Regions from separate parts of the Undibacterium sp. SXout7W genome, predicted to be linked through region 1. Evidence: predicted binding sites of a transcription regulator. Region 1 holds the regulator's gene; the other holds the start of a gene.
What was found. The regulator NrdR, encoded in region 1, represses ribonucleotide reductase genes. The targets are predictions, from matches to a motif close to CACNANATNTNGTG.
Positions count from the first base shown of each region.

Region 2: ACO0LB_RS04925 (ribonucleoside-diphosphate reductase subunit alpha) is a predicted target of NrdR. The motif match lies at 2,978-2,991, and genes of this name have one in related genera.

Region 1 is NZ_JBMPPF010000021.1:4,988-9,429, reverse strand. Features, by position in the region: gene glyA (serine hydroxymethyltransferase) at 81-1,331, shown strand; gene nrdR (transcriptional regulator NrdR) at 1,463-1,927, shown strand; gene ACO0LB_RS17305 (GspH/FimT family pseudopilin) at 1,935-2,495, opposite strand; gene ACO0LB_RS17300 (type IV pilin protein) at 2,499-2,957, opposite strand; gene ACO0LB_RS17295 (pilus assembly protein) at 2,972-4,442, opposite strand, start outside.
Region 2 is NZ_JBMPPF010000003.1:215,495-219,936, forward strand. Features, by position in the region: gene ACO0LB_RS04925 (ribonucleoside-diphosphate reductase subunit alpha) at 1-2,730, opposite strand, end outside; gene ACO0LB_RS04930 (sigma-54-dependent transcriptional regulator) at 3,313-4,442, opposite strand, start outside.

The DNA.
Region 1 (4,442 bases):
TTTCTTCGTCCGCGTCAGACTGACACCTCAATTACACAACCACTAACACGTTTGTTTCTTCACAAATAGTCAGGAAAACCATGTTTGCTAAAAATCATACACTCGCCAATATCGATCCGGAAATTTTTGCCTCCGTGCAAAAAGAAAATCAGCGTCAACAAGACCATATAGAACTGATCGCATCTGAAAACTACACTTCCCCAGCTGTCATGGAAGCCCAAGGCTCACAACTGACAAACAAATATGCCGAAGGCTATCCTGGTAAGCGTTACTACGGTGGCTGTGAGTATGTTGATGAAGTAGAACAACTGGCGATTGACCGCCTGAAACAATTATTTGGCTGCAATTTTGCTAACGTACAACCAAACTCTGGCTCGCAAGCAAACCAAGGCGTCTTTTTTGCCCTGCTCAATCCAGGCGATACCATCATGGGCATGAGCCTGGCTGAAGGTGGTCACCTGACTCATGGCATGCCACTCAATATGTCCGGTAAATGGTTCAATGTTGTTTCTTACGGCCTGAATGCGCAAGAAGATATCGACTACGATGCCATGGAAAAGCTGGCACGTGAAACAAAACCAAAACTGATTATCGCCGGTGCATCCGCCTTCGCTTTGCGTATCGACTTTGAACGTTTTGGTAAAATTGCGAAAGAAGTTGGTGCCTATTTCATGGTTGATATGGCGCACTATGCAGGCCTGATCGCTGCAGGCGTCTATCCTAATCCAGTACCTTTCGCGGATGTCGTCACCTCAACTACCCACAAGAGCCTGCGCGGCCCACGCGGCGGCATCATTCTGAGCAATGATGAAGCAATTGCAAAGAAAATCAATTCCTCGATTTTCCCAGGTATCCAAGGCGGCCCGTTGATGCACGTGATTGCAGGTAAAGCCGTTGCCTTCAAAGAAGCCTTATCTCCAGAATTCAAGGCTTACCAGCAACAAGTTGTCAGCAACGCAGCTGCTTTGGCAAAAACATTGACTGAGCGTGGCTTACGTATTGTCTCTGGTCACACTGAATCGCATGTCATGCTGGTGGATTTGCGCCCTAAAGGCCTGACAGGTAAAGAAGCGGAAGCGATTCTGGGCTCTGCGCATATGACATGCAATAAAAATGGTATTCCAAACGACCCTCAAAAACCAATGATCACGTCGGGTATTCGCTTGGGTAGTCCAGCATTTACGACTCGTGGATTTAAAGAAGCCGAAGCAATCAAAGTTGGTCACCTGATTGCAGACGTTCTCGACAATCCAAATGATGCAGCAACCATCGAACGCGTCAAAGCAGAAGTCAAGCAATTGACAGATGCCTTCCCAGTCTATGCTGCCTGATTAAGAAATTTAAGAGTCTGACGAATCAAAACGCCACTCAGTGAGTGGCGTTTTATTATGTGCTTACGACAAAATATCAACTTATAACTTCTGTACTTTGTCTGTACTTTAACAACTCACATCACACTGCTATGAAATGTCCTTACTGTCACAACGACGAGACCCAGGTCATCGACACCAGAGTCTCAGAAGAAGGCAACGTTATGCGTCGCCGGCGTAAGTGTACGAGCTGTGACAAACGCTTTACTACCTATGAGCGAATAGAGTTGGCCATGCCTGTCATTGTCAAAAAGAACGGTAGTCGCTCAGAATACGAAACCAGAAAATTACGTGCAAGCCTGATGCTGGCACTGCGGAAACGGCCGGTATCCGCCGAAGCCGTTGATAACGCTGTGCAGACAATTGAAGAAAAACTACTCTCAAGCGGAGAGCGTGAAATTCAATCGGTACAACTGGGAGAACTGGTCATGCGTGAATTAAAACGTCTCGACAAAATAGCGTACATCCGCTTCGCTTCTGTTTACAAGAGTTTTGAAGATGTTTCTGAGTTTGCTGAGGCGATTCAGGAAGTTGGTCAAGAACGAGATAAAAAGTAATCAAGCATTAATCGCCGGTCTGGGTATCGCCACAGGTATTCAGGTCAACGCTAGGGTCGCAGATTCTGCTACGACCCAAAAAGTTGATTTTGACCCGCCGAACTGAAGTTCCCAATGTGAACGTCACTGTTCCCGCCTGTGGTTGTTGACTACTGGCATCTGTTCTACTACGCCCATTTCCAGTATAGGAAATATACGTACTTGCAGAATCTGTAAAATTATTGGTAATGCCGATGCTACTCGACGTAAGGTTAGTAGCATCATGCGAGAAAATAATAGTCTCGCCAGCATCCACTTTCAAATTACTGTTCGCATCGATAAATACTTTCCAGCCAGACGTCCAATTCGTGCCATCAGTCGCCACCATATTGACCCTGCTTCCCCGCTTTATTGCCTCTGCTCTGGTCATGTTCACTGCCGAATAAAACTCGCTGGCCGTCGTCAGCAATCGCTGTTTATCAATAAAAGTTTTAAAAGTTGGTACTGCCATCGACATGATGATGGCAGCAATACCGAGCGTGATCATCAACTCTACAAGCGAAAATCCTCTTAAGAACGACGTTTTCATAATTTACCAACAAGTACTTTTCGCGCCAGAAACCGATACATCTTTAATGCCTGTGCTGGTCAGCGTGAAGTTGCCGCAATCGGCATCACTGTAATTTGAATTCACATTGGATGTGCCTGGGGTAGCAGTCAACAAAACACAATTTTGTATTGTGTCACCTGCGCATGCAGTCGCTTTGATTTCATAAGAACTCGTTGCAGCTGCTTCTCCAGAGTACCATTTGAATCGTATTTCGTTAACATCCGTAGAGGCTTGGGAAAATACAATATAAGAATTATTTTGTGTATAAAACTGTTCCTCTTGCTGCATCAATTTAAGTAAGGCCGTCTTCCCCTCAGCACGTTTAGCTTTTGTCACGCTATTTTTGTAAGAGGAATAGGCAACAGACGACAAAACAGAAATGATCAAAATAACGATGATTAATTCTATTAATGTAAATCCATTATTTTTTTTAGTTGTCATTGCATTTCCAGTCACTATTTATTTGCATCGTTGCGAAGTTCTTGCCAATTTTGAAGTTCTCTCCAACTCAATCGACCCGTTTTTGAAGCTTGATCAGGAGTGGCAATACTCGTCGTTGTTTGACCATTCGTATTCCCTGTACCTGGGATAATCACGGTTCTCGTTGTCACAGTTCTTCTTGCACCAGTAGCATTCCTGTCACCTACCGTTGTGCTTGTATTGAAAATAATAGGTGAGCTCAGAATACCAATCGTTGACACTGTACCAGTGACGCCACTGCTTAATCCAGTCAATAAATCGATCTGATATATCCGTCCGCTACCACCGGAACACGGATCATTACTAAGCAGCAAGGAATTGAAAAATAAAGTCTGACCAGCGATTGCTCCATCGGTAACACTTCTTTCTCCTGATGTAGCTGAATTATAATAGTCGAAATACCAACCTTTTTTACTTCCTGGTAAAGTCCCGTAGTTAAAGGTATTCCCTGTTAATGTATAGCCGGCTCCCGAAGCTGTTGCCGTACGCTGCTCTAGCTGACTACGTCCCGTCACTGCATCAGCGTTATAAGTCGTATCCAAAACTGCATAGTAGGAACTGGTATCGTAATTGGCAGCAGACGTATCGTACGACTCAACATATTTCCCAGTGCCGAATGAAATAATGTAACCGCCCCCGGCAGCAAAGACAATTTGAGGCCTCACTGTAATTGGCTGAGCAACACCAGCGGGGGTTTTCGCTGTAAATACAGGTTTAGTAGAGGCAATTGCAGAAGATAAGCTGCCACCTGTGAATACAAATCGCCATAAATTTCCTTGTAAGTCACCAGCATAAGCATAATTCACCGCTCCATCACCACCATAGGCTACGTTCGGTGCAGCAAGCGCATTTCTGAGTGCCAGATTGAGGCTAGTGGATGCCGTCGTCAACTTGAAATAATTACTTCCAGATACCCAAGGAGCACTTGGGTCTTTATCCAAAGACAATAAAAATAAAGCACCTGGTTTATTAACAGCATTCACGTCAGCCGTATTAAAGTTATTGTATCCACTGGAAATTACAGCAAAGTTTCCATAAACAGGCTTACCTGAAACCGTGCCAGTTCTGAATTTAGCAATTAATGGTGGAGTAAGCACGTAGCCCATGTCGCTATCATTCTTGTCAGTGAACTCCCACAAGGCACCCAAACCACCTGTAAAATTAGCCGGATTAGTCACATCAAGAGCAAAAATACCTTTGCTACCTGAGCCCATACCTGAGAGCAACAAGGTTTTCCATGCACCGTTGACCTGAGCTTCTTTTACTGTCATTTTCCCATCAACAAACGACTGATGAGAATAGTAAGGATCCGTCAACTGATTTAGTTTAGAAATCACAGCGTTAGGAACATAAGAAAATAATTCAACGCCGGTATCAGCATTAAATGCATGCAGCATTCCATCGTTTGCACCAACATAGACTGCCTTTTGGCGCCCGATGTTTGCT
Region 2 (4,442 bases), on a different contig from region 1:
AACAGCATTCAAAGCACCTGTTTTGGATGTTGATTTTTCTGTATGGGTAGCACCAATCGTGCGCAGGTAATACGTCGTTTTCAAACCACGCAACCAAGCCAGTTTGTAGGTTTCGTCGAGCTTTTTACCTGATGCACCAGCCATGTAAATATTCAGGGATTGCGCCTGATCGATCCACTTCTGGCGACGGGATGCCGCCTCTACCAACCATGAAGGGCTGATTTCAAACGCGGTGGCATACAACTCACGCAGATCTTCAGGAATGCGATCAATCTTGGCCAGACTGCCATCAAAATACTTCAGATCAGAAATCATGACTTCATCCCACAAACCGCGCGCCTTCAGATCGCGCACCAGATGTTCATTGATCTCAGTAAATTCACCAGACAGGTTCGATTTCACATACAGGTTCTGATATGTCGGTTCGATACAGGCTGATACACCAATGATGTTGGAAATCGTCGCCGTCGGAGCAATCGCTACGCAGTTTGAGTTGCGCATACCGAATTGCTTGATACGATTACGCACGATACTCCAGTCCATTGTCTCGGAGAAATCTGCTTCCAGATAACCGCCGCGCTCTTCCGCCAACAGCTTCAGAGAGTCCTGCGGCAAAATACCACGATCCCATAACGAGCCTTGGTAAGAGCTGTAAGTGCCACGTTCTTCGGCCAGTTCGCTCGAAGCAAGGTAAGCGTAGTAGCAAACGGCTTCCATCGACGTGTCAGCAAACTGCACTGCCTCATTCGAGGCGTACGGTACGCGCATCATGTGCAAACAATCCTGGAAACCCATAATACCCATACCGACCGGACGATGGCGTAGATTCGACTGACGCGCTTTTTCTACAGCGTAGTAGTTAATATCAATGACGTTATCCAGCATCCGCATCGCGGTACGTATGGTTTTTTGCAGTTTCACATGATCCAGCTGACCATCTTTCATGTGCGCAGGCATGTTCACCGAACCCAGATTACATACCGCGATTTCGCTTTCATTTGTGTTCAGTGTAATTTCTGTACACAAATTAGAGGAGTGAACCACGCCAACATGCTGTTGTGGTGAACGGATATTGCACGGGTCTTTAAATGTAATCCATGGGTGGCCGGTTTCAAACAGCATCGATAACATCTTGCGCCACAGATCCAGCGCCGGTATTTTTTTAAACAAATCCAGTTCGCCTGAAGCGGCTTTCACTTCATAAGCCAGATAAGCCTGCTCAAATGCCTTGCCGAATTTATCATGCAGATCAGGCACGTCGGAAGGTGAGAACAGTGTCCAGTCACCTTTTTCCATCACGCGCTTCATAAACAGATCAGGAATCCAGTTTGCGGTGTTCATGTCATGCGTACGGCGACGGTCGTCACCCGTATTCTTACGCAAGTCGAGGAACTCTTCGATATCCATGTGCCAGGTTTCGAGGTAAGCGCAGACCGCGCCTTTACGCTTGCCGCCCTGGTTGACTGCCACAGCAGTGTCATTCACCACTTTCAGGAACGGCACCACCCCCTGGGATTTGCCGTTAGTTCCTTTAATGTGCGCACCCAGCGAACGTACAGGTGTCCAGTCATTTCCCAGACCGCCCGCATATTTCGCCAGCAAGGCATTTTCTTTCAATGCATCATAAATACCGCCCAGATCATCTGCCACAGTCGTCAGGTAGCAGGAAGACAGTTGCGAACGCAGCGTGCCGGAATTAAACAATGTTGGTGTCGAGCTCATAAAGTCAAAGCTGGACAGCAGGTTATAGAATTCAATCGCACGGGCATTACGATCTTTTTCTTCCAGCGCCAATCCCATGGCCACACGCATATAGAAAGCTTGCGGCATTTCAATACGGGTACCGCGTACATGCAGGAAGTACCGATCATATAATGTTTGCAAACCAATATAGCTGAACTGCAAATCACGGTCAGCTACCAACGATTTAGCCAGACGATCCAGATCAAATTCTGCTAATTTTGTATCCAATAATTCCGCTGCAATCCCTTTTTGAATAAATTCTGGAAAATACGTGATGTATGCCGCAGCGGCATCCTGCTGTGCCACTTCTTTGCCGAAGACTTCTTTACGGATTGTGTGCAGTAACAAGCGTGAAGTTACCTGACTATATGCGGGCTCTTTTTCCATCAGCGCACGTGCCGCCAGAATCGCAGACTTATGCAATTCCTCGACCGGTACGCCATCGTACAAATTTTTCAGTGTTTCGGTCAGAATCGCTTCCGCATCGGCCAGCTTATCCAGACCAACGCAGGCCGCAGTAATCAGAGCACGGACTTTCTCCACATCCAATAATGTACGAACACCATCAATCACCACATGGATCTGAGGCAGCAACGCCTGTGTCGCCTGTTGCGCTTCGCGTTGCAAACGGCGCTCTTCCTGATGTTTGGCGCGGTACAGTACGTAAGCACGGGCCACATCATGCTCACCGGAACGCATCAACGCCAGTTCAACCTGATCCTGTACATCTTCGATATGAAACGTACCACCGGCGGGCTGGCGGCGCATCAAAGCTGCAACCACGCTCGCTGTCAATTGCTCTACCAACTCACGCACGCGGGCTGAAGCAGCGCCTTGTCCGCCATTCACCGCCAGAAATGCTTTTGTCATTGCCACAGCGATTTTGCTTGGCTCAAAACCCACTACAGCACCATTACGACGAATGATGCGGTATTCGCTGTATATCGCCGCTGTCGTCATTGTCGGGTGAGTTGTCGGATTCAGCATGGAACCCGCGTCTGGATGATTGGAAAGTGGTGTGTCAATTGAAGAGTGCATTAAGCCTCCGGGTCAGTGATATCTTGATTCGCCATCCCGCCGCCACTATCCGAGGCGAAGATGACACATGGGTATTACGCAGCACCTGTCAGGAAACAGGCGCAATACAGCACAAACAGCGTATTTTTTTCGTATTTCTTTATTTACTTACTACTCAATTTGGAAAATTAATGCAAGACGCATAACGAAAGAAAACCACTACATATAGTGCAACAAAAAATATTTTGACTAATTCTAGTGCGACCAATAAGGGGATGCAACCTGTTTTTTTATTAAAAATTAACGTAACAGAGTTGACTTTTTCAAACCGCTAAAACGCGGAGCGATATTGAAAGTAAGTACTAACATTTTATGGTTTAAATATAAATATTTATTAACAATACTGACTAATATTGCAAGCAGAGGCTTTGATACTGGTCGATGACGCATCGTCACCCTCACGGGTCGGGGGCGCGATTCTGACACAATTAAGTCAGACGTGCATCATCGATGCAGAAAAAGAGAAGGAGAATCGAGGGATTTGTTCGGTTTCTATTCAGTTTCCTGAATTTTCAATTTTTGTATTTGATATCGTAATTGCCTGAAACTGACGCCAAGCAATTCTGCGGCCTGTGTCCGGTTGTAGCATGTCCTGACCAAGGCACGCCGGATCAGTTCACGCTCGACATTTTCAAGATATTCCGGCAAAGAAAATGGAAGTTCCGGAGCAGAAAAAATATTGCCAGGTAAGTCCTTAATGGCAAGATCAATCCCTGTATTGGCTGCTGGTGAAGGTGGCGGATCAACTGCCTCCACAAACCGACGTGCTCCACGCAAGGCCAGGTCTTGTACTTCGATGCAATCGTCGTTGGCAAAGGCAATCGCGCGTTCGAGAATGTTCTCCAGTTCTCGTACATTACCCGGAAAATCGTAGGCTAACAAAGCATTCAAGGCACTATGAGACACAGTGACATCGTTACCAGTGAGTTTTTTCAAGATGCCAGCAGACAACTCAGACACATCCTGCAAGCGCTCGCGCAGTGGTGGCAAATGTAATTCAATCACGTTTAAACGGTAATACAGATCCTGCCGGAATTTACCACTTTCCACGCAGGCAGCAAGGTTCTGATGTGTGGCGCTGATAATACGTACATCCACAGTTTCTTCAGCCGTTGCCCCCACTTTGCGAATGCGACGCTCTTGTATGGCCCGCAGTAATTTGACCTGCATTGCCAGAGGTAAATCTGCAACCTCATCGAGCATCAGCGTCCCACCATTCGCAGCCTGAAAAAAACCCTCGCGGTCATCGGCAGCACCTGTAAAAGCACCTTTTCGGTAACCAAAAAATTCTGCCTCCATCAACGTTTCCGGGATGGCACCGCAGTTGACGGCAATAAACGGCTTGCTCGCACGCGCACTACTGGTATGTATTTCACGCGCAGCAAGTTCTTTTCCGCAACCAGACTCACCAGTAATAATCACGGGTGCCATACTACGTGACAAGCGATGGATCTGCGAACGTACTTCTTGCATTCCGGCAGACTGACCGATCAGGGAAGATGCGCTGGTACGCATGGGCTGATCCTGCATTGGCGTTGTTGTGGCAATCGCCGCAACGGTATTGGCGTCCAGTGCAGAACGTACCAGTTTGCGTAGCTGGTCCAGTGCCACCGGTTTAGAAA